2 regions of the Microbacterium sp. PAMC21962 genome follow, and region 1 is predicted to be linked to the other one. Evidence: predicted binding sites of a transcription regulator. Region 1 holds the regulator's gene; the other holds the start of a gene.
What was found. Region 1 encodes HspR, which represses chaperone genes until heat shock. Its sites were predicted from a motif close to AAGTTGAGTCNNNNNGACTCAACTT; they were not measured.
Positions count from the first base shown of each region.

Region 1 (12,136 bases):
TCGACTACCTCATCAAGCAGTTCAAGGACACCACCGGCGTCGACGTCTCGGGCGACAAGATCGCGCTGCAGCGTCTGAAGGAGGCGGCCGAGCAGGCCAAGAAGGAGCTGTCGAGCTCGACGAGCACCTCCATCAACCTGCCCTACCTGTCGCTGACGGACTCGGGCCCCGTGTCGCTGTCGGAGACCCTCACCCGTGCCAAGTTCGAGGACCTCACCAAGGACCTCCTCGACCGCACGAAGAAGCCGTTCAATGACGTCATCGCCGAGGCCGGCATCAAGGTCGGCGACATCGACCACGTCGTGCTCGTCGGCGGATCGACCCGCATGCCGCAGGTCACTGAGCTGGTCAAGCAGCTCACCGGCGGCAAGGAGCCCAACAAGGGCGTCAACCCGGACGAGGTCGTCGCCGTCGGCGCCGCCCTGCAGGCCGGTGTCCTCAAGGGTGAGCGCAAGGACGTGCTGCTCATCGACGTCACCCCCCTGAGCCTCGGCATCGAGACCAAGGGCGGCATCATGACCAAGCTCATCGAGCGCAACACGGCCATCCCGACCAAGCGCAGCGAGACCTTCACGACCGCCGACGACAACCAGCCGTCGGTCGCGATCCAGGTCTTCCAGGGCGAGCGCGACTTCACCCGCGACAACAAGCCGCTGGGCACGTTCGAGCTGACCGGCATCGCGCCGGCTCCCCGCGGCATCCCGCAGATCGAGGTCACCTTCGACATCGACGCCAACGGCATCGTCCACGTGTCCGCGAAGGACAAGGGCACCGGCAAGGAGCAGTCGATGACGATCACCGGCGGCTCGTCGCTGCCCAAGGACGACATCGAGCGCATGGTGCGCGAGGCCGAGGAGCACGCCGCCGAGGACAAGAAGCGCCGCGAGGCCGCCGAGGTCCGCAACCAGGCCGAGACCCTCTCGTACTCGATCGAGAAGCTCATCAAGGACAACGGGGACAAGCTCCCCGCCGAGGTGAAGACCTCCGTCCAGGCCGACGTCGACGCGCTGAAGACCGCGCTCGCCGGTGACGACGAGGATGCCGTGAAGAACGCGTTCGACAAGCTCAACGCGTCGCAGCAGCAGCTCGGCGAGGCCATCTACGCCTCGGCGCAGGCGGCGGGCGAGCAGGGCGACCCCACGGTGGCCGACCCGGGCAACGGCAGCGTGCCGAACCCCGAGGAGGACGTGATCGACGCCGAGGTCGTCGACGACGAGGACGAGAAGAAGTAAGAGAATCGAGCCATGACGAACAAGGACTTCGAAGAGCCGATCGACGAAGTCCCCGGTGACGAGGGGTCGGAGGCGCACGCCTCCGGCCCCGACTCGCAGGGGGCCGCGGATGACGGCGACGCGCTGACCGTCGACGACATCCTCGACACGGCGCAGACGGACGAGGCCGCGGTGGCGGAGGCATCCCCCGAGGACCGCGACCTGCTGCTGGATCTCAAGCGGGTGCAGGCCGAGTACGCCAACTACCGGCGGCGCACCGAGGAGCAGCGCGAGGTGGAGATCGCCCGCGCGAAGGGCTCGGTCGCCAAGGGACTGCTGCCGGTGCTCGACGACCTCGACCGTGCCGAGAAGCACGGCGATCTGGTCGAGGGCTCGCCGCTGCTGGCGATCGCCGAGAAGCTGCGCGCCGTCGTCGCCCGCCTCGGGGTGGAGACCTACGGCGTCGCCGGCGAGGCCTTCGACCCGCAGCAGCACGAGGCGATCTTCCACGCCCCGAACCCCGGCGGGGTCGAGGACGGCACCATCCTCGATGTCGTCGAGGTCGGCTACCGCCTGGGCACGATCGAACTGCGACCGGCCAAGGTCGTCGTCGCCGGTTCCGCCGACTGACGGGAGGAGGTGTCCATGGCCAGTCAGGATTGGTTCGACAAGGACTTCTACAAGGTCTTGGGCGTCTCCAAGGACGTGTCCGAGGCCGACCTGAAGAAGGCGTACCGCAAGCTCGCGCGCACCTACCACCCGGACTCCACGCAGGGAGACCCGGCGAAAGAGGCGAAGTTCAAGGAGATGAGCGAGGCGTACGCCGTGCTCTCCGACAAGGCCCAGCGCGAGGAGTACGACCAGATCCGCGCGATGGGCGCCGGAGGCGCACGCTTCCAGGCGCCCGGCGCGGGTGCCGGCGGGTTCGAGGACGTCTTCAGCCGTTTCGGCCAGTCGCGCGGATCGGCGCAGTCGGCCGACTTCGACGACCTGTTCTCGATGTTCGGCCAGGGCGGCGGCTTCGGCTCGGGACGCTTCGGTCAGTCGACCGGCGGATTCCGCGGCTACGGCGGTCCGCAGCGCGGCGCCGACGTCACCGCGCGCACCACGCTGGACTTCCAGACCGCCGTCAAGGGCGAGACCATCACGCTCGCCGGCGAGGACGGCAAGCCGTTCAAGGTGAAGATCCCGGCTGGGGTCTCCGACGGCCAGAAGATCCGGCTGCGCGGACGCGGACGGCCGTCGCCCGACGGCGGCGAGGCGGGCGATGTCGTCGTGAGCGTCACCGTGCGGCCGCATCCCGTGTTCACGCGTGACGGGCTCAACCTGCGCGTGACCGTCCCGGTGACCTTCACGGAGGCGGCGCTGGGGGCGACGATCGAGGTGCCGACGCTCGGCGGCGATCCCGTCAAGCTCCGCGTCGCGCCCGGCACCCCGTCGGGTCGCGTGCTGCGGGTCAAGGGCCGAGGTGTCCACACCGCGAAGGGCACGGGCGATCTGCTCGCCGAGGTCCAGGTCGCCGTCCCGGCGCACCTGGACGACCAGGCGAAGGAGGCGCTGGAGCGCTTCCACGAGCTGGAGCCGAAGGAGAATCCGCGCGCCGACCTCATGGCCAAGGCCCGGGAGTGACGATGAGCGACGAGCAGCCCGACGAGGAGGCCCCGATCTTCGCGATCGCCGTCGCCGCCGAGCTCGCCGGCATGCACCCGCAGACCCTCCGCCAGTACGACCGGCTGGGCCTGGTGGTCCCCGGCCGCACCCAGGGCGGGTCGCGGCGCTACTCGCTGCGTCACGTCAAGCAGCTGCGCGAGGTGGCCGCGCTCTCGGCCGAGGGCATGAGCCTGCCGGCCATCTCGCGGCTGATCGAGCTCGAGAACGAGGCGCGCGGCCTGCGCCGTCGCGTCGCCGAGCTGGAGCAGCGGCTGCAGGAGGAGCTCGCCCGTCGCTCCCGCGTCTTCGCGGCGGGGGCGACGGGGTCGGTCGTGACCCTCCGCCACGGCACGCGCGTGCGCCGGGCGACGGAAGTCGTCCTGTGGCGACCGCTGCCCGCGGCGGACGCCGATCCCGAGCAGTAGCGGCGACTAGACGGTGCGGGTGCCCACGGCGTCGACGAAGGCGCCGTAGTCGGTGCGGGAGAGCGCCGCGTATCCGTACGCCCACTCCACGATGGACTCTGCGGCGGCCCGCCCCGCACCCAGGTAGCCGACCACGCGCGCCGCGTTCGGGGATTGGCCGTGGGCGCGCGCCAGCACCGTGGCGCACGCCTGGGCGTAGAGCCGGAAGGGCGCGTCCTCGAGCGTCTCCGCGTCGATCCCGCCCTTCATGTCGCGGAACTGGCGCACGTAGTAGTCGGTGCTCGCGCCGCGGAAGTGGCCGAGGAACGGGTCGGACGAGCCCTGCAGGATCCGCTGCAGGGCGACGACCCGGCCGCCCTGCCCGTGGCTCGCCACGAACGAGGCGAGCTCGGCGCGCTGCGCGGCGCCCCCGTACTCCTCGAGCACGCTGCGGCCGGCCTCCTTCACCTGCATGAGCAGGGCGGCCCCGTCGCCGTCGACGAACACGGCCACGTAGCAGCGCGTGCCCACGCTGCCCACGCCGACGACGCGACGCACGACATCCGACAGTGAGTAGTGCGACAGGACGAGCTGCACGTCGGCGCGGGTCGTCGCGATGTACTGGGCCAGGGAGGCATCCACCGCGGCGACGATCTCGTCGGTGACGTGGGTCATCGTCGGCGGCTGTTCCACGAAGCGCAGCCGGCCGTCGGGATCGAGGGCGGTCATCTTGCGCACGGCCTTGTCGCCGGTGCGCTTCTCGGCGTCCGCGATCGCCGCACGCAGCACCTTCCGCGACGCCTTGTCGCCGCCGATCAGGCCGCCCGCGGCGTCGAAGTGCTGGTAGAACCGCGCGAGCGGCGTCGTGGTGTCGCCGACGGCGAGGGCCCGCGCGTAGCGCACGACCGCGGCGCGCGCGGCATCCGCGGTGACGGCATCGTCGCGTCCGGTCGCCTGACCGGCGACGACGATGCTGGCGACCAGGCGCTTGAGGTCCCACTCCCAGCTGGCCCACGCCGACTCGTCGAAGTCGTTGAGATCGAACACGAGCGTGCGCTGGGGCGAGGCGTAGAAGCCGAAGTTGGCGACGTGGGCGTCGCCGCACGACGCGACGAGGATGCCGCTGGTCGGCCCCGCCGCGAGGTCGTCCGCCATGAGCGCCGCGGTGCCGCGATAGAACGCGAACGGGCTGGCCGACATGCGCTCGTCGCGCAGCGGCACGAGTTCCGGGACGCGAGCGGCGTTCTGGGCGGAGAGGATGCCGAGGGGGTCGCGCCGGCGCGCCGGCAGTTCGGCCAGCATCCTCCGAGGGAAGCGTCGGCGCTCGCGGCGGCCTTCCTCGTGCGCGCTCTGCCGGCTCGTGGGCGCTGTCCAGGAAGCGAGGGTCATGCGCTCATGATGGCATCGAATCGTCGGCGTCCCCCGGCGTCGAGCCGCGGGCGGCGTCGAGCGCGCGTTCGTGCTGGAGACGCTGGCCCACCCGGTGCATCTGGTCGGTGAGCGCGGAGATCACCGTGGCGCTCGTGACACCCAGCACGATGAGCCCTCCCATCATGAGCCCCACGGCGATCGTCCGACCGAGCGGTGTCACCGGGACGAAGTCGCCGTAGCCGACCGTCGCCAGGGTCGAGAAGCCCCACCAGATCGCATCGCCCAGGTTGACGATGTTCGCGTGGGCGTCCTGCCGCTCGGCGAGCCACACGAGCGTCGACGCCGTGAACACGAACAGCAGCGTGAAGATCGAGACGAGGATCACCAGGCGCAGCCGCTGCCGCGAGGCGCTGGCGCGGAACCACGGCAGCCGCCACAGGTAGGCGAGGATCACGAACGGACGCAGGTAGACGATCACCAGCGCGACCGCTTCGAACCATCGTGTGCGCAGGAACTCCCGCGGCGACCCGCAGATCGCGAGGCGCACCACGATGTCGGCGATGAACACGATCCACAGGACGCCGATCAGTCCCACCAGGAGGTTCTGCTGGTGCACGGTCAGCTTCGTGTCCGCCAGGCTCCAGACCCACGCCGCGAAGAACACCAGCGACAGGGCGAACATCGGCCAGGCCGTCCGGTCCTCCCATCGCAGCACACGCGGCGACAGCGGCCGCCGGCGGCGCTTCCTCTCGCTCATGCGGCCACCCTAGCGGCCGTCTGCAGGGGCGTCAGCGCGCGTCGCCCAGGTCGAACAGCTCGAGCTGCCGCAGCCGCACCGACTGGCGGGCGCGCACCCGGAGGAAGCGGGCGCGCACCGGCTCGGCGAAGCGGAACGGGGTGGTCCGGTCGGGGGCCAGGGCCGTCGGTGCGGTCACCGCGACGGGCCGCCACGACATGGCATCCTCGCTCGCCTCCCACTGCAGCGCATCGGCCTCGACCGCGCCGACCGCGGTCACCGTCGCATCGGTCGCGACGGTCGTCGCCGGGAACGCCCACCCGGCCCACGCCCCGGTGCGCAGACGCACGCCGCGGTCGCCGCGCGCCGCGCCGTCGTCGAAGAGTCGTCCGGCGAACCAGACCCCGCGGGAGCGGAGGGCGCGCGCGGCGGTGCCCGTGAGATCACGGTGCCAGGGCGCGGCCGGCGGCGTCGGCGCCGTCCAGAGCGCTCCCTCCGGGACCTCGCCGACATCCAGCTCCAGCTCGACGTCGCCCGCGAGCACCTCGACCGGCAGCGTCGGCGCGCCGAGCGGCATCCCGTTCACCCGTGCCGAGCGCAGCACGTGGGCGTCCGGACCGCTCCGCCGCGTGCGGATGCGCAGGCGCGAGCCGTCGGAGCGCGCCACGGAGATGTCGTCGAAGAGCGGCGAGCCGATGACGAGCGCGCCCGAGGCGGGGTCGAGCGGGTAGAGGCCGAGCGCCGCCCAGAGCCACCACGCGCTCATCTCGCCGTTGTCCTCGTCGCCCGGGAAGCCCTGGCCGATGTGGCCGCCGGTGAACAGCCGCCGCGCGAGTCCGTGCGCCACCCCGCCCGCCCGCCAGGGCTCGTCGCTCGCGGTGTACATGTACGGGATGTGGTGCGCGGGCTGGTTCGAGACGGCGCACATCCCGCTGCGCAGCGCCCGGGCCTCGCGCTGCTCGTGGATGACCTGGTGGTAGGAGCCGGCGTGGGCCCGGTCGGCCGTCTCCGGCTCCGCGAACAGCCGATCGAGGTGGGTGCGCAGTCCCCGCGGTCCGCCGTACAGCTGCGCCAGCCCCGCCGGATCGTGCACCGCGCTGACCGACATGCCCCACGCGTTCGTCTCGACGTAGTCCCCGCCCCAGACGCGCGGATCGAATCGCCCGCCCGGGAACGCGCCGTCGGCGTCCCGCCCCCGGAAGAAGCCCACGGCGGGGTCGAAGAGCTGCCGGTAGGAGAGCGAGCGGTTGGCGAGCCAGCGGGCGAGGGCGTCGTAGCGGGATGCCGACGGCTCCGGGGTCCGCGCCGCGAGCCGCCGGGCGAGCCGGGCGAGCGCGGCATCGCTGATCGCGTTCTCCACGCTCCAGCTCATGCCCTCGTGCGTGTCGCGGGGGATGTAGCCGAGGAAGCGGCCGCGGCCGATGCCCTTGCGTCCGCGGCGGGCATCCGGTGCGCGCTCCCCGGCGTTGCGCCACCCCGAGGCGAACGCCGCCTCCGCATCGTCCAGCAGCCCCCAGCGCTCGCCGTCCGCGAGGATCTGATCGCTGGAGGTGCCGACCATCGCGTCGACGTATCCGGGCGCCGACCACCGCGGCATCCACCCGGTGCGCCGCTGCTGCTCGAGGATGCCGTCCAGCAGTCGTCGCGCCCCGTCCGGGTCGACGAGCGAGAACAGCGGCCAGGCGGTGCGGTAGGTGTCCCAGTAGCCGTTGTTGACGGCGAGGCGTCCCGCCACGACCGGCGCGCCGGTCGCCTCGGCCGAATGCGGGCCGGACGGGACGAACGGGTCGGCGTACACCGGTGCGGGCTGCTCCGCCGTGCCCGCGTTCTCGTGGGCCGCGTTCGGATACAGGTGCAGCCGGTACAGCGCCGAGGCCAGCTGCGCGCGGGAGTCGTCGTGCGCGAGCCCGCGGAACGGGCGCTCGGATGCCGGCAGGTCGGGGATCCGCACGCGATCGACGACGGTGTTCCAGGCGGCGTGGGTGCGCTCGCGCAGCTGATCGAAGGAGAGGTGCTCCGGCGCCTCCAGCGCGAGGGAGCGGCGAGCCTGTTCCAGCGAGACGAACGAGATCGCGATGCGCAGCTCCAGCTCGCCGCGGCCCGCGACGAAGCCGGCCCGGTCGCCGCGTCCGTCGTCGTCGAGGCGGCCCGCCCGCCCGGATGTCGTCCGCACGACGCCCACGAAGAACGTCCGGCCGCCGTTGCCCCACTCGGCATCGCCCTCGCCGACCCAGCCGTGCACGGCGTCCGCCGTCGCGGTCAGGGCGCCGTGGCGACCCGGCTGGTCGATCACGAGTCCGACGTCCCCATCGGTGCGCGGCGCGCGCACCCGGAAGAGCCCCACGTGGTCGGTCGCCGTCGCCTCCACGCGGAGGCCGCCGTCGAGGCTCGCCGTCCACACATGCGGGTGCGCGCGCTCCGAGCCCGGCGCGATCCATCGGCGCCGGTGGGTCGGGGCGGAGGCGGGGGAACCGTCGAACGGCATCACCTGGAGCACCCCGCGGTCGCCGATCCACGGACTCGGCTGGTGGGAGAACTGCACCGCCTCCAGACGTCGTCCCGCATCGTCGTCGTGCACGAAGGGGCGGTAGGGCCAGCGCTGGTCGCGGGCATCGGTGGCCGGGACGAGGAAGGTGAACCCGTGCGGGACGGCGACGGCCGGGATCGTGTTCCCCCGCGAGAACCGGTCGCCCGCGTGCGAACCACGACGCGTGTCGACGCGTTCGGCGGGGGAACGGTCCCCGTGCGGCATCCGCTCGACGCGCACCTCGACGTAGCCGCTGACCTCGTCGACGCCGGTCAGGCCCGGCGCGCCGAGAACCACCTCGACCGCCGCCGTACGTCCGGCGAACGGCGCCAGGCCGACACTGTCGGCATTCCACTGCTCGGGCAGGCTCCACCGGGCCGCGAACTGCGCCTCCGCGGCGATCGGGAAGTCGTATCGATCACGCACACGGGGGTCATCGCTCAGCCGGTCCTCGCCGCTGCGGGCGTCGACGGCCACCGCCAGTGCGGCCCACGGGGCGTGCACGGCGGCATCCCCGTCGGTGTAGAAGGCCCAGTGCAGCACGGTGTCGTCCGTGCACGCGACCTCCTCGAGTCCCGGCACCACCACGGCGACGACGCCGTCGGCCGGACGGAACCGGTAGCGGAACACCGTGCCGCCCAGCACCCCCGTGTGCGGGCGCGAGGACGGCGGGTCGGCCGGCCCGTCCGCCGGCTCCAGCGCGATCATGCCGGGTCGATGCGGAGCACCGTGGCGCTCTCGCCGACCGACAGGTCGTCCACGACGCGCAGCGACCGCGCGAGGTCGTCGACGGCGGGCACCACCGTGCCGAACCGCTCGCGGTCTCCGCCGGTCGCCGTGACGGTGACCAGGTGCGTGCCCGTGTCCCACGTGTAGGTCGCGAACGGCGGCGGCGTCGTGCCCCCCTCGCGCGTCGGGGGCGTCGGCATGACGAGCCGCTCGCCGACGCCGAGGTAGGTGCCGCGGAAGCTCTCGGTGTCGTCGTACTCGATCGGCATCATCGCCCGTGCGGTGCGCAGTTGGGGCGTCAGCTGCTGGATCTGCGCCATGACGACCACGAGCTCGGGATCGGACTTCCACACCCAGACGAGCACGCGTCCGGCCGCCTTGCGCATCAGGGCGGGGGCGGCCTGGCTCATCGCCCAGGCCGCGAACCCGCCGCCGGGCCGGGGCTGCGCGCCGACGGCCGCGTTCGCCTGGCCGAGCAGCATGCGGATCGCCTTCTTGCGGGCGCGACGCCCGGAGAAGCCGAAGGAGTCGGTCACGGCGACCCAGCGAGCAGGGTCCGCATCCGCGGTGAGTCGAGCCATGGCACCACGTTACGCGGCGCGGCTCCTCCCGGGCCAGAGAAGGCCCTCGGGTAGACTCGACGGCGGTGGCTCCGCGATCCGCGGTCTCGCCGCCGCCGCACAGATAGGCCCCGCACCCCGTGACCGAATCCGCGACACCCGACGACCCGACCCCCCTGCATCGGCCGCTCACGATCGTCATCGCCGCCGACACCTTCAGCCCCGACGTCAACGGCGCCGCCCGCTTCGCCGAGCGCCTCGCCGCCGGACTCGCCGGGCGCGGCCACGACGTCCACATCATGACGCCGAGTGTGAAGCACTCCGTGCACGGCACGTTCCGGGAGACGATCGAGGGTCAGGAGATCACCGTGCACCGCCCGCCGGGGTGGCGCTGGCCTCCGCACGACTGGCTGCGCTTCGTGCTGCCGTGGATGGCGAAGCACTATTCCCGCAAGCTCCTCGACGAGGTGCCGGCCGACGTCGTGCACAGTCAGTCGCACATCGTGCTCGGGCGCGCGCTGACCCGCATCGCCCGTCAACGCGGCATCCCCGTGGTCGCCACCAACCATGTCATGGCCGAGAACATCCTCGACTTCACGACCCTGCCGCCGCTGCTGGACAAGGTGGTCGTCAAGCTCGCGTGGGACGACGCGAAGCGCACCTTCGACATGTCGCGTGCGGTCACCACCCCCACGCGCAAGGCGGCGGAGTTCCTCGAGAGCACCATCGACATCCAGGGCGTCATCCCGATCAGCTGCGGGATCGACAAGCGCAACTACACGCCCGACCTGACCCCGCGCACCCACCGCCGCGTGCTGTTCGTCGGACGGCTCACCACCGAGAAGCACGTCGAGGTGACGCTCGCCGCGGTCGCGAAGCTCGCGCCGGAGCTGCCCGAGATCACGTTCGACATCGTCGGTGGCGGCGACCAGCGCCGCGCCCTCGAGCAGGCCGTGCAGCGCCTCGGCATCCAGGACCGGGTCACGTTCTACGGACGTGTCGAAGAGGACGACCTGCGCGCCGCCTACACGCGAGCGGACGTCTTCGCGATCGCCTCGATCGCCGAGCTCCAGTCGATCGCGACGATGGAGGCGATGGCCTCGGGCCTGCCCGTCGTCGCCGCCGATGCCGTCGCCCTCCCGCACCTCGTGCGCGACGGCGAGAACGGTTACCTGTTCGAGCCGGGCGACGTCGACGACCTCGCCGACAAGCTCCGGCGCGTGCTCACGGCCTCGCCGGAGGAGTACCTGCGGATGCAGCAGGCATCGCTCGACGGCGTGGAGATCCACGACATCGAGAAGACGCTCGACACCTTCGAGAAGCTGTATCGCGGTGAACCGATCGGCGGCTGAGATGCGCCTGTTGTTCGACGCCCGCTACATCCGCACCGACTTCCACGACGGCATCAGCCGCTACTCCGCGGAGCTCGCGGCCGCCGTCGCCGCCATCGCGCCCGAGCGCGATGTCGAGGTCGCGTACCTCATCCACGACGAGGCGCAGCGCGCGTTCCTCCCCGACGGCGCACGTGCACTGCGCATCCACGCCCCCACCGCCGTGCGGGAGCCGCTCACGGCGCTCGTGCTCAACCGCTACCGTCCGGATGCCGTCTTCTCGCCGATGCAGACGATCGGCACGCTCGGCCGGCGCTTCGGGCTGATCCTGACGCTGCACGACACGATCTACTACCGCCACCGCACCCCGCCGCGAAACCTCCCCTGGTACGTGCGTGTCGGCTGGCGGCTGTTCCACCTGTCCTACGTGCCGCAGCGCCTCACGCTGAACGCCGCGGACACCGTCGCGACGGTGAGTGAGACCAGCGCCGCCGAGTTCGCCCGGGTGCGGCTGACGACGCGGCCCGTCGTCGTGATCCCGAACGCCCCGCAGCGTCTCGCGGAGCTGCTGCCGGACGGCGTCGGCGTCGAGCCGGGCGTGGAGAACCTCGTCTACATGGGCTCCTTCATGGGCTACAAGAACGTCGAGACGCTCATCCGCGCGATGGCGGAGCTGCCCGGGCGCACGCTGCACCTGCTGTCGCGCATCTCCGACGAGCGGCGCGCCGAGCTCGAGCGCCTCGCCGACGGTCGCGGGGGGACGGTGCGCTTCCACAACGGCGTCACGGATGCCGAGTACGCGGCCCTGCTGGCCGACCGGGCGGTGCTGGTGTCGGCATCCCTCGATGAGGGCTACGGACTGCCGGTCGCCGAGGCGCTCGCGCTCGGGGTGCCGGCCGTCGTGACCGACATGCCGATCTTCCGCGAGGTGGCGGGCGGCGGCGCGCTGTACGCCCCCGGCACGGATGCCGCGGCCTTCGCCGCCGCGGTGCGCGAGCTGGACGATCCCGTGCGCCGCGCCGCCGTGATCGCGGCGGGCACGGACCACATCGCGCGGTTTTCCTGGGAGCGGTCGGCGAACGTGCTGCTCGACGCGGTCACCCGGGTCGCCGGCGTCGCCCGCGGTCGCTGAGCGGGGCGCGTCCCGAACTCCTCCACTCCGACCCTCCGCGGGTCAGATCGGCGCGGATCAGGGGCGTCACGGCCTGCGGTGGAGGAGTTGCGGCCGGCCAGTCACGGCAGCCGGTTCGGGTCCGTCGGCACCTGCCGGTGGCCGTCGGTGAGAAGCGCGCGGACGGTGGCGCCGATGGCGATGAGCGAAAGGGTCGCGAGGGGGATGATCACAGCAAGCATGGCAGAAAAGCTACGCTGGGTTCAGTTCTGCCACGAGTGGCAGGACTGCTCAAGAGAGTAGGATTCCTGCCATGAAGACCATCGCCTGCGTCGTTCAGCCCGGTTTCGCCCCGTTCGAGTTCGGGCTCGCGTGCGAGGCGTTCGGCCTCGACCGGTCCGACGACGGCATCCCCAGCTTCGACTTCCGCGTCGTCGCGCCCGATCCGGGCGCCGTGCCCAGCAACCTGCGCTTCTCGATCAACGTCGACGACGACCTCACGTTCG
Region 1 covers NZ_CP080381.1:2,200,911-2,213,046, reverse strand. Annotated here, with positions in the region: gene dnaK (molecular chaperone DnaK) at 1-1,232, shown strand, start outside; gene KY498_RS10595 (nucleotide exchange factor GrpE) at 1,245-1,841, shown strand; gene KY498_RS10590 (DnaJ C-terminal domain-containing protein) at 1,857-2,840, shown strand; gene KY498_RS10585 (heat shock protein transcriptional repressor HspR) at 2,843-3,286, shown strand; gene KY498_RS10580 (DUF2252 domain-containing protein) at 3,293-4,654, opposite strand; gene KY498_RS10575 (potassium channel family protein) at 4,659-5,393, opposite strand; gene KY498_RS10570 (GH92 family glycosyl hydrolase) at 5,425-8,607, opposite strand; gene KY498_RS10565 (hypothetical protein) at 8,604-9,209, opposite strand; gene KY498_RS10560 (glycosyltransferase) at 9,329-10,540, shown strand; gene KY498_RS10555 (glycosyltransferase) at 10,542-11,651, shown strand; gene KY498_RS10550 (GlxA family transcriptional regulator) at 11,944-12,136, shown strand, end outside.

Region 2 (12,136 bases), 390 kb from region 1:
CCGACCAACGGTGCGGCCGGCATCCTGCCCGCCGTCGCGATGTACTGGTGGCGCTTCCTCGCCGACTCGGGGATCGGCGCCGCGAACGCCGTCACCCCGTACGGGGAGCTGGTCGGCTCGGCGCTGCTCGGCCTGCACGGCGAGGCCGATCCCGCGCCGGAGGCGGTCGTGGCCTCGGCCGAGGCGCTCGCCGAGGCGAACCGGCGCCGCGGCATCCGTCGGTTCCTGCTGACGGCGACGGCGCTGGGCTCGCTGTTCAAGGCGAACGCGTCGATCTCGGGTGCGGAGGGCGGATGCCAGGCCGAGGTCGGCTCGGCGTGTGCGATGGCGGCCGGCGGGCTGACGGCCGTGATGGGCGGGACGAACCGTCAGATCGAGAACGCCGCGGAGATCGCGATGGAGCATCATCTGGGCCTCACCTGCGACCCCGTCGGCGGGCTCGTCCAGATCCCCTGCATCGAGCGCAACGCCATCGCGGCCTCCACCGCCGTGACGGCGGCGCGTCTCGCGCTGCGCGGCGACGGCACCCACTACGTGCCGCTGGACGCCGTCGTCGAGACGATGCGCCAGACCGGCATCGACATGTCGACGAAGTACAAGGAGACGAGCGAGGGCGGTCTCGCCGTCAACGTCGTGGAGTGCTGAGCACCGGCTCGCAGCCGCGGTTCGGTTGGCGCTCGCGCCGCAAACCGCGCTGCCATTTCTGGCGAACGGGCCCACCGAGCGGCCGGTCACGCAGGCGCGGCGCGGCGCGCGAGGGCGGCGCGCACCAGTGCCGCGCCGAAGGACGGATCCTGACGGATGTGCGCGGAGGTCAGGCGTACGACGTCCCAGCCGAGGTTCGCGTAGTCGGCGTACTTCTGGAGGTCCCGCGCCCACTGGCGACGCGAGGTGCGGTGGTGATCACCCTCGATCTCGACGGCGACCTGGTGAGCCCGGAACGCGCCGTCGCTGATGCCGAGCAATCGCCCGTCCGAGGTGCGCACCTCGACGTCGAGCTCGGGCTCCGGCAGGCCGGTCCCGATGAGCGACAGTCGCCAGTCGGTCTCGAGCGGCGACATGCTGCCCGTGCGCAGCAGGGGGAGTGCTGCCCGGAGCTTCCCGATTCCCTGTCGGCGTCCTGCGGCGACGGCCGCACCCAGGTTCTCGGGCCTGGCGAGCTGGCGTTCGGGCACACGCCGCCCCCATCCGTCGCGGGGCACGCGGATGATCGCGTCGCCGATGACCACCAGATCGCGTGTCGAGTGCTCACGGGCGAGCATCGCCCAGGTGGAGCCGAGCGTCGCGACGGGAATTCCGGCCCGGACCGTGGAGTGGACGAGCATCGGCGCGACCTGCACGGCGGCGATGCCCGTCCGCCGGAGCGCACGGTGCGGCGCAGGCACGGCGACGTCGAGGTCGCCGGATGCCGCGGCATCCGCGTCGAGGAGGGGGAGTCCGTGGATCGCGAGCGCCGTCGTTCCGATGTAGAACGCGTGGGGCGGAAGCACCAGCACGTGCGCGCGGACGCGACGCAGGATGGCGCGCCGCGCGATCTCGTCCGGGGCGTCCTCGCCGAGCGTCGCCGCGTCGTCTGCCTCACGCCGGAGGCGGACTCCGCGGAAGGGTGCGTCCAGGTCGCGCGCCGCGAGTCGTCCGCGGGCGACGCCCGCCGCCGCCGCATCGGCGGCGGTGAAGACCTGGGGCAGAGTCGACGGAAGCGGGCGTGGTGGGCGCGGCATCCCCTCAGCGTGGGCGCATTCGCTGCCGTCGCGCGCCGCGCCGCGAGGCCCCGTGGAGAACGTGCGCGGGTGCGCCGTCTGGGGAGGAGGAGGGCGCTGCCCGGCGAGTTGGCGCCGACGCCGGAAACGGTGGCGTGGTTTCCGGCTCGTGCGTCAACTGAGCCCGGGCAGGTGGGAGGGTTCGCTGTGCGTGAACCGTTGGCACTCTCCTGGGGTGAGTGCTAATCTGAAGTTAGTTGAGTCGATGAGGCTCAACTTTCAGAACTCACAGAGCCATACACGAACAGGAGAGAACAATGGCCACGTATGACCCGTTCCGTGACCTCGACCGCATCGCGTCGGGCCTCTTCGACACGCGCCGCGGACCGCGCCGGATGCCGATGGACCTCTACCGCGACGGCGACCACTACGTGCTGAGCGCCGACCTGCCGGGCATCGATCCGGGCTCGGTCGACATCGACGTGGACGGCCAGCTGCTGACGATCCGCGCCGAGCGCACCCTCACCGAGGGCGAGGGAGTGAAGTGGATCACGCGCGAGCGCGAGACCGCGAGCTTCCTGCGCCAGCTCAACCTCGGCCAGGGCATCGACACCGACGGCATCGCCGCGACCTACAGCAACGGCGTGCTCACCGTGACGATCCCCGTGAGCGAGAAGGCCAAGCCACGCAAGGTCCAGGTCGTCGCCGACGGCGGCGCGCCCACGATCCAGGCCCACGCGTCGGCACAGGAGCCGCAGCCCGTCGAGCCGTGACCGTCGGCGCCCCGCGCCACCGCCCGAACCGCCCCGCGTCCGCCTCGGACCGGGGCGGTTCGCGTCGACAGCGCTAGTGTCGAAGCACCCGACCCGGAACGTCAGCAAGGATGCCGATGCCCGACCTCCCCGCCGCGCACGAGCGCGAGCTCACCGCACCCGTCTCCCTCACGCGCCCCGACGGCCGGCTGAACCCGGCCGCGATCGGGTTCAGCCGGACGCCCCTCGTCGACACCGACGGCATCGGCCGGGGGCGCGGCCGGTTCGTGCGATCGTGGGGTCGCAACAAGCGGTGGGAGTACTGGAACGTCATCACGCCCACGCACATCGTGTCGCTGACCGTGTCGTCGCTCGACTACGCCGCGGTCCACGAAGTGTGGATCCGCGACCGTGCCACCGGACGCACGTGGTCCCGCAACGCCACCGTCCTGCCCTCGCGCGAGGTGTCGCTGCCCGGCTCGCTCGGCACGGGCATCACGATCGCCCGTCATCGCGACTTCGCGGCGACCATCGCGCCCGCCGAGCGCGGGCAGCTCTGGCGGCTGCACGCGGAGATCCCCGCCGCGTCGTTCGACATCACCGTGACCCGGCCGCCCGGCCATGACCTGCTCGCCGTCGTGGTGCCGTGGTCGTCCCGACGCTTCCAGTACACCGTGAAGGACGTCGCGCTGCCGGCATCCGGCACGCTCACCCTCGACGGGATCGATCACGACGTGCCGGCCGGGTCGTGGGCGGTCCTGGATCACGGGCGGGGCCGCTGGCCGTACGACGTCGCGTGGAACTGGGGCGCCGGGTCGGGTCTGCTCGCCGACGGCCGGACGTTCGGCATCCAGGTGGGCGGGCGCTGGACCGATGGGACGGGGGCGACCGAGAACGGCGTGGTCGTCGACGGCGTGCTGCACAAGATCTCCGTCCCCGTCGCCTGGGACTACGACCTCGCCACGCCGCTGCGTCCGTGGCGGGTGCGCGGCGGCGGTCTCGACGCGGTGTTCGAGCCCGCGTTCGACAAGCGGTCGGCGACCAGCCTCGGGGTCGTCGCCTCGCGCACCGACCAGTGCTTCGGCCGGTGGTCGGGACGCGTCGCCGTGGAGGGCGGGGTCATCGACTTCGACGGCATCGAGGGCTTCGCCGAGGATGTCCGCAATCGCTGGTAGAGCTGAACACGAGGCGGAGGCACCGCCGGAAGGGAAACGGATGTCGTTTCAGGCATATCTCGACAACATCGAGGACAAGACCGGGCTCACCCCGCGCCAGTTCGTGGAGCAGGCGACGCAGAAGGGCTTCGGCCCCGGCACGAAGGCCGGGGAGATCGTCGCGTGGCTCGCCGACGAGTACGGCCTCGGCCGCGGGCATGCGATGGCTCTCGTGCACGTGATCACGAAGGGCCCGAAGATCGCGTCGACCCACGTGGGCACCGCGTCGACCCACAGCGATGCGAGCGACACGCTGTGGCTGGACGGCAAGGCCACGAACCCCGCGCGCGCCTCCTGAGGCGGATAATGCCCCCATGACGAGCATTCCCGAGGTGTCGTCCGCCCCGGCCGCAGCGTCGGCCCCGGCCGTGGTCGTCCGCGGCCTCGTGGTGCGGCGCGGACGCGACGCGGTGTTCGACGGGCTCGACCTCGACATCGCCGCGGGGCGGATCACGGGGCTGCTCGGGCCGAGCGGCAGCGGCAAGACGACGCTCATGCGTGCGATCGTCGGGGTGCAACGCCTCGCGGCGGGCACGGTGACGGTGCTCGGCGCGCCCGCCGGATCGCGGCCGCTGCGCCACCGCGTGGCGTATGACAGTCAGGGGGCGTCGGTCTACGACGATCTCACCGTCGCCCAGAACCTGGAGTACTTCGCGGCGGTCCTCGGCGCGACGCGCGGCGACGTCTCGCGCGTCCTCGACGACGTCGGGCTGCGGCCGCAGCAGCGCCGGCTGGTGGGCTCCCTTTCCGGAGGCCAGCGCGGACGCGTCTCGCTCGCGGTCGCGATGCTCGGCGCGCCCGACCTCCTCGTGCTCGACGAGCCGACCGTGGGCCTGGACCCGCTGCTGCGCGAGACGCTGTGGGGCATCTTCCGTTCCCTCGCGGATGCCGGTGCCACGCTGCTCGTGTCGAGCCACGTGATGGACGAGGCGTTGCGCTGCGACGAGATCGTGCTGCTGCGGGAGGGGCGGGTGCTGGCGCACTCCACGCCGGAGCGGTTCCTCGCGGCGACCGGGACCACCGATCCCGACGCGGCGTTCCTCGCGCTCGTGCGCGCGACGGGCGACGGGGGGATGCCGTGAACGCGCGCCGTGTGGACGCGACGACGGCGCGCGTCCTGCGCCAGCTGCGCCACGATCCCCGCTCGATCGTGCTCATGCTGGCCGCCCCGGCGCTGCTCGTCGGACTGTTCGCCTGGATCTTCTCCGACCGAGAGGGGGTCTTCGCGCAGTTCGGCGGCGGCATCCTGGCGGTCTTCCCGTTCATCGTGATGTTCCTGGTCACCTCGATCACGACGCTGCGCGAGCGTCGCGGCGGCACGCTGGAACGGTTGATGACGACGCCGATCGCCAAAGCCGACGTCATCCTCGGCTACGCGCTCGCCTTCGGGCTCGTGGCGCTCGTGCAGGCCGTCGTCACGGTCGCCTTCGCCGTCGTGGTGTGCGGGCTGGAGGTGGACGGCGAGATCTGGCAGCTCGGCGTGGTCGCGGTGGTGGACGCCCTGATGGGGACGGCGTTCGGCCTGCTCGCCAGCGCGTTCGCGCGCACGGAGTTCCAGGCCGTGCAGTTCATGCCCGTGCTCGTCTTCCCGCAGCTGCTGCTGGGCGGCCTCTTCCTGCCGCGCGATCAGATGCCCGACGTGCTGCGCGCCGTCAGCGACGTGCTGCCGCTGAGCTACGCGATCGACGCCGTCGCCGCCGTGAGCGCGGGCGACGACGGATGGGACCTCTGGGCGCCGGTGCTCGTGGTCGCCGGGGTCGCGATACTGTGCCTCGCGCTCGCCGCCCTCACCCTGCGGCGGCGCACCCCCTGAGCCGCACCTGGGCCCCCTGAGCCCCCCTGAGCCCCCCTGATCCCTCTGGGCCCTAGGCGCCGCGCAGTTTGCTCGTGAGTCGCTGGAGCTGCTCGAGCTCGGCGTCGCTGAGCACCGACATCCGCTCGGCGATGGAGCGGCCGTGGACCGTCGCGACGCGGCGGAACGCGGCGACGCCCTTGTCGGTCGCCCGGACGATGGCGCCCCGCCCGTCGTGCGGATCGGTGCACTTGCTGATGAGATCGCGCGCGACCATCCGGTCGACGAGACGGGAGACACTCGGCTGGCTGATCAGCATGTTCGCGGTGACGTCGCGCAGCCGGGCGGCGTTGTCGTCGCCGCGCACCACGGTGAGCAGCACGTCGTACTCGGCCTGCGTCAGATCGTCCTCGCCGAAGTCATCGCTGATCTCGCGGAGCACTTCGTGCTGCGCGCGGAAGAGGCTCTCCCACGCGGCGACGGCGAGGCGGCGGTCGGTCATGGCGTCCACTGTAGTGCGCGGGCCGGGCACCGCCGCCTAGGGTGGAGCGCATGGGGCATCGGCGACGCGGACGGGCGCTGCTCGTCGGGATCGGATCGGCTCTCGCGGCCCTGCTGCTCGTGGGTCCGGCGGCGCCGGCGTCGGCGACCTCCGCGGCGGGTCCGCTCTCGGCATCCGCGCCCGCCCTGCGCCCGGCGAGCGCCGATGATTTCTCGTTCTCGTCGATGACCGCGGACTACACGCTGACCCGCGCCGATGACGGGACGAGCCGCCTCGAGGTGGTCGAGACGCTGGTCGCGCAGTTCCCGGATGCCGATCAGAACCACGGCATCCGTCGGTCGCTGCCGACCACCTACAACGGGCAGCCGCTGCACCCGGAACTCGTGTCCGTGACCGACGAGAACGGCGCGCCGCGCCCGAGCGAGATCGACAGCGAGGACGGCGCCTTCTCGATCGTGTCGCGCGCGGACGGGTTCCTGCGCGGGACGCAGACGTTCGTGCTGACCTACACGCTCGAGAACGTCACGTGGGTCTTCCCGGACTCCGGTCTGGAGTTCTACTGGGACGTCAACGGCGTCGACTGGCCGCAGGTGTTCGGCACCGTGACGGCGCGGCTGCACCTGGGGTCCGAGCTCGCTCCCGCCCTCACGGGCCGGATGGCCTGCTATCAGGGGGTGCAGAACTCCTCGACGCCGTGTACGTCGATCGCCGCGTCGCCGGATGCCGGCGGTGGCACGATCGTGACGGCGGTCGCGGACGACGTGCAGCCGAACGAGACGCTGACGGTGGCGGTCGGTTTCACGGACGGCACCTTCTCGACCTACGACACCGGCTACCTGGCCTCGCCGTTCGGGTGGGGGCAGGCGGTCGCCGGGCTCCTCGCCGTCGCCGGCGGCGTGCTGGGCGTGCGGGCGCGACGCCGGCAGCTCGCGGACGAGCCGGGGCGGCCGACGATCATCGCCGAGTACGACCCGCCCAAGATCGTCGATGCGCTCGAGAGCGCGGTGCTGCTCGGCGAGACGTCGAAGGCGATCCCCGCCGAGGTGCTGGAGCAGGCCGTGCGCGGCTCGATCCGGATCCTCGACACGGACGGCGGCTGGTTCGGCAAGGACAAGCTGGCGGCGGAGCTCGTCGACCCGTCGAAGGCGGACGGCGACGGCAGGATGCTCCTCGACGGACTGTTCCCGGACGGCGTGCCGGGGGAGCAGTACCGGTTCGGCAAGCAGGACACCCGCCTGTCGAAGGTGGCCCAGAAGATCCTCGCCGCGGCGGAGACCGAGCTCGGCGCCCGAGGGCTGCGTCGACAGGTGCCCGCGCGGGCGCGCTGGCTTCCGATCCTGCTGGCGGTCGTCGGTGCGGGGGCCGCGATGGGCCTCGGTTTCGTGGCGCTGGGCTCGTACGTGCAGCCCGCCGTGCCGTGGACGGTGCTGGGAGTCAGCGTCGCGATCGCGGTCGTCGTGATCGCGATGTGCTCCCGCAAGCCGCTGACCGCCCTGGGCGCCGAGACGCGCGATCACCTCAAGGGGCTCGAGGAGTTCATCCGCTGGGCCGAGGCCGATCGCATCCGCATGCTGCAGTCGCCCTCCGGCGCGGAACGGGCGCCGGTGGACGTGGACGACCCGCGACAGAAGCTGGTGCTGTACGAGAAGCTGCTGCCCTACGCCGTCGTGTTCGGTCAGGAGAAGGAGTGGTCGGCGCAGCTCGCGGTGCTCTACACGGCTGTCGGCGCGACGGGTCCGTACTGGTACTACGGCTCGGGGGCTTTCGATGCGTCGGCGTTCTCGTCGGGCATCGGCTCGCTCTCCAGTGCGGCGATGTCGTCGTCATCGACGTCGGGAGGATCGGGCGGGGGAGGCTCGGCGGGTGGGGGCGGAGGCGGCGGCGGGGGCGGCGGCGTCTGAGGCGGTCGCTCGCCGCGGCGGTCAGGCGAACTGGCCGTCAGCGCCGCCGAGGATGGCATGGAGGGTGGCGAGGTCGATCTCGTCGCGGTCTCCGTCGACGTGTTCGTGGAGCGTGAACGGCAGTCCGAGGTCGGTGAGGTAGTCGATCGTCTTCTCCAGACGGGGGACCACGTCGATGTGGGCGTTGCCGAAGAGGGCGGCGGTGAACAGCGGCTGCCGGCCCTGGATGCTGCGCCGGAGCTCGACCGTGGAACGCCCGGTGATGCGGTAGAGCGCCTGCAGGATCGCGCTCGGCAGGTCGGGTGTGCCGTCGAGGGTGAGCGAGATCGCGGTGTCGGTCATGGTGCCATTCCATCACGGGCGCGCGGGCGGGCTGTGCCGGCGGCGCGGGCTCGGGCGGGCTCGGGCGGGTGGCGGGTGCGTCAGAACGGCGCGGGCTCGAAGGCGAGCGAGCGCGCGGGGCGATCGTCGTAGGTGCGCCCGGCCGGGCTGGTCCACTGGAGGGTGCCGTCCGGCCGCTGCCGGACCCGCCACGCGGAATGGTGTTTGAGGGTGTGGTGGCGACGGCACAGGTGGGCGAGGTTCGCCACCGTCGTCGGACCGTCGTGCTCTCGGGCGATCGTATGGTCGATGTCGCAGCGTGGGGTGGGCTGGCGGCATCCGGGGAAGCGGCAGTGCTCGTCGCGTGCCCGGAGGAGGCGGCGCTGCTCGTTGCTCGGGCGGTAGCGGTCGACGGCGAGAACGGTCCCGCCGGTCGGGGCGGTGAACAGTCGGTCCCACCCGGGTGCGGTCTCGGCCAGGCGCCGGGCGGTGTCGGCATCCACGGGGCCGTACCCGGCCAGATCGGCGGGTCGGTCATCGGCGCCGACGAGGGTGAGGAGGGGGATCGTGACCTGGATCCGCGCGCGGATCGACGCGCTCTCGGGCAGGGACGCGTTGCTCGCCTCGCTCGTGGCGTGCCCGCTCAGCAGCAGGTCGAGCGCGACGTCGCAGCGCACCTCGTCGAGGCGTCGCGTGTCGGGGGACGCGCCGTCGTCCGCGGGGAAGAGGGCGTCGAGCGGTTCGCCGTCGGTCGTGGGTCGAGTCGTGTTGGCGGCCGCGAGCGCGGTCGTGGCGCTCGCCGGATCGACGGCGGGCGGGCGACGGCGGGCGTCGGTGACGGCGCGCGCGAGTTGCGTGAGCCGGTCGAACGCGCCGTGGATCAGGTGCGCGGGACCGGTGAGGCCGAGCTCGGCCATGCCGTCATCGCGGTCGGCGACCCAGACGCGACGATCGCGGCGAGCCGTGCGGTGACGTTCGTCGAGGGGGACGGGATGAGCGAGATCGGCGAGACGTCGCGCGACGGGACGCAGTCGGCCGACCGTCTCGCGCTCGGCGACGGCGAGTACCGCGCTCTCGTACGCGTCGCGCGCGTCGTCCGTGGGGATCGCACCCCCGGCATCCACGATGACGGACGCGTGCGCGCGGCTGATCAGGCCCGCGCGCAGGGCGGCGAGAGTCGCCGGGAAGCGCGCGACCAGGGTGGCGGCGTCGCCCATCCGCGCCTGCACCGTGCGGTCGGACTGGAGGGTCGCGGCGCCGATCTCGGCCGCCACCGAACGCAGCGGGAGGTCGTCCGGCGCATCGCGATCGGCCGCGAAGGCGTCGTGTCGCGCGAGCGCGAACTCCTGGGCGGCATGGAGCAGCTCGGCTTCCTCGGCCTGTAGCGCCGCGATGCGGCGGCGCCGGTCGAGAAGGCCGTCGAGGATCGCGTTCAGGCGCGCGTGGTCGTCCGGCGGCGTGAGCGGATCGGTGTCTTCCATGCCTCGATTCTGCCGCGGACCTCCGACATCGGAGCGGGAGAAAGGCTGGTCAGGGGCCTTTTGTGGACAACTGCACAGGCGGCCGGGCTGGGGAGGAAGACACGCAAGAGTAAGGGCCGGTCGGAGAGGCTTCCGACCGGCCCTTGTCCCTTGCACCAAGAGTGTCCTGCAATCACATGCCGGTAGCTGCCACAGCAAAACAACTACCGTGCGAGCACTCTATAACGACCAGGTAACGGCCCACAAGGGGTTTCCGTTACCTTTTCGTGACTTCATACGAAAGTCGCATGCGGCTCTCGAACTGCCGTCTCCGGCTGTTCGATCTCGACGGCGTCGTCCGTCACTTCGACCCTCGGCTGACGGCCCCGACGCCGTGCTGTTCACCGACGATTCGCCCGGCCATGTCGCGGCAGCGCGCCGTGTCGGCATGGTCTCGCAGCACTTCGTGGGAGTGGCGGAGCTCGTGCACGCGCTGGAGGAGAACGGCGTCCCCGTGGACCTCTCCCGCTGAGAGCGGACGCCCCCTCCCATCCGATCCGGCGTCGGTGACGAACAACACGCGTAACCCCGACCCCGGCGGCAGGAGATCACTGTGACGACACGCAACGGCCGTGTGAGGTCTCTCGCCCTGGCAGCGCTCGCGGGTCTGGTGAGCGGCGCCGTGTTCCTCGGCGTCGCGGAGCTGCTTGCCCTCCTGCTCGCGCGCACCGCCAGCCCGATCCTCGCGGTCGGCGGGTTCGTGATCGACATCGTGCCGCAGCCGTTCAAGGAGTTCGCGATCGCGACCTTCGGCGCGAACGACAAGATCGCCCTGCTCGCGGGGCTCGGCCTCGCCGTCGTCATCGCCTCCGCGATCGGCGGGGTGCTCGAGTACCTGCGCGCTCCGCTGGGCGTCGTGATCGTCGTCATCGCCGGAGTGCTCTCCACGGCCGCGGTCGTCTCGCGGACGGGGGTCACGCCGCTGTCGTTCGTTCCGCCGGTGATCGGCACGGTCGCGGCATCCGTCGTCCTCGTGCTGCTCGGCCGTCGCCTCCGGCGCTGGCGTGGCGCAGCCGCCGGGGAGTCCGGCGCCCCCGACGACGGCGCACCGTCGGAGCAGGCCCTCGGCCGTCGCGGGTTCTTCCGCCTCGCCGGCGTCGCCGGCGTCTCGGCGGTGATCGTCGGCGTCGCGGCACGCGTCGTCACCGCGGCGACCTCGTCGGTGGACGCGATCCGCGACGCTCTCAAACTGCCCGCACCCCGACGGGCGCTGACCATCCCCGCGGGCGCCGAGCTCGACGTGCCCGGCCTGTCGCCGCTGTTCACGCCGAACGCCGACTTCTACCGCGTCGACACGGCCCTGACGGTGCCGACCATCGATCCGGCCACCTGGCGACTCGTCGTGGACGGCATGGTCGACCGCCGCGTCGAGCTGAGCTTCGACGAGCTCGTCGCGATGGGGCTCGACGAGTACGGCATCACCCTGACCTGCGTGTCGAACGAGGTGGGCGGCGGGCTGCTCGGAAACGCCACCTGGCTCGGGGTGCCGGTGCGCGACATCCTCCGGATGGCCGGTCCCCAGGCCGGCGCCGACATGGTGCTCTCCCGCAGCATCGACGGCTACACCGCGAGCACGCCGCTGTCCGCCCTCACCGACGACGGCCTGGACGCGATCCTGGCCGTCGCGATGAACGGCGAGCCGCTTCCGGCCGAGCACGGCTTCCCCGTGCGGATGATCGTGCCCGGACTCTACGGCTACGTGTCGGCGACGAAGTGGCTCACCGAGCTGAAGGTCACGACCTTCGCCGCCGACGAGGCGTACTGGACGCCGCGCGGCTACAGCGCCGAAGCGCCGATCAAGCTCTCCTCCCGGGTCGACGTGCCGAAGATCGACACGCCGGTCGCGCCCGGCACCGTCGCGGTCGCCGGCATGGCGTGGGCGCAGCCGGTCGGGGTCGGGCGCGTCGAGGTGAACATCGACGACACCGGCTGGATCCCCGCCACGATGTCCACGCCCGTCAACGACGACAGCTGGGTGCAGTGGATGCACGAGTGGGATGCCACGGCGGGCACGCACTACATCGCGGTGCGCGCCTGGAACAAGAACGGTGAGCTGCAGGTCCAGGAGCGGGCGCCCATCGCGCCGAACGGCTCGACGGGATGGCATCGCGTGCTGGTGACGGTGTCTGAGTGAGGATGCCGCGGGCGTGCCGGCTGCGCCGGAACGCTCCGCGGTCCAGACTGTGTCCATGACGCCCCGGTGGTCCGCCCTCGCCCTCACCTACCTCGCGCTCGCGGTCGTCGGGCTGGTCGGCACGTTCGCCCTCAACGTCTGGTCGGTCGTGCTGATGCACAACTACGTGCTGGACCTCGTGCAATCCGGCCCCGCGGTCGGCTCGATCGGCGTCGACCTGATGGTCGCGGCCGTGGCCGGCAGCATCCTGATCATCGTCGAGGGGCGCCGCCTGGGCATGCGCCGCCCGTGGCTGTACGT
Region 2 covers NZ_CP080381.1:1,815,143-1,827,278, reverse strand. Annotated here, with positions in the region: gene KY498_RS08790 (L-serine ammonia-lyase, iron-sulfur-dependent, subunit alpha) at 1-645, shown strand, start outside; gene KY498_RS08785 (hypothetical protein) at 732-1,721, opposite strand; gene KY498_RS08780 (Hsp20/alpha crystallin family protein) at 2,018-2,473, shown strand; gene KY498_RS08775 (DUF2804 domain-containing protein) at 2,590-3,627, shown strand; gene KY498_RS08770 (DUF4287 domain-containing protein) at 3,668-3,964, shown strand; gene KY498_RS08765 (ABC transporter ATP-binding protein) at 3,981-4,748, shown strand; gene KY498_RS08760 (ABC transporter permease) at 4,745-5,479, shown strand; gene KY498_RS08755 (MarR family winged helix-turn-helix transcriptional regulator) at 5,532-5,960, opposite strand; gene KY498_RS08750 (DUF2207 domain-containing protein) at 6,011-7,861, shown strand; gene KY498_RS08745 (hypothetical protein) at 7,883-8,203, opposite strand; gene KY498_RS08740 (HNH endonuclease signature motif containing protein) at 8,284-9,663, opposite strand; gene KY498_RS08735 (hypothetical protein) at 10,037-10,174, shown strand; gene KY498_RS08730 (molybdopterin-dependent oxidoreductase) at 10,256-11,836, shown strand; gene KY498_RS08725 (DUF2834 domain-containing protein) at 11,892-12,136, shown strand, end outside.
Region 2: a site for HspR is predicted at 1,955-1,979, ahead of KY498_RS08780 (Hsp20/alpha crystallin family protein). Genes of this name have one in related genera too.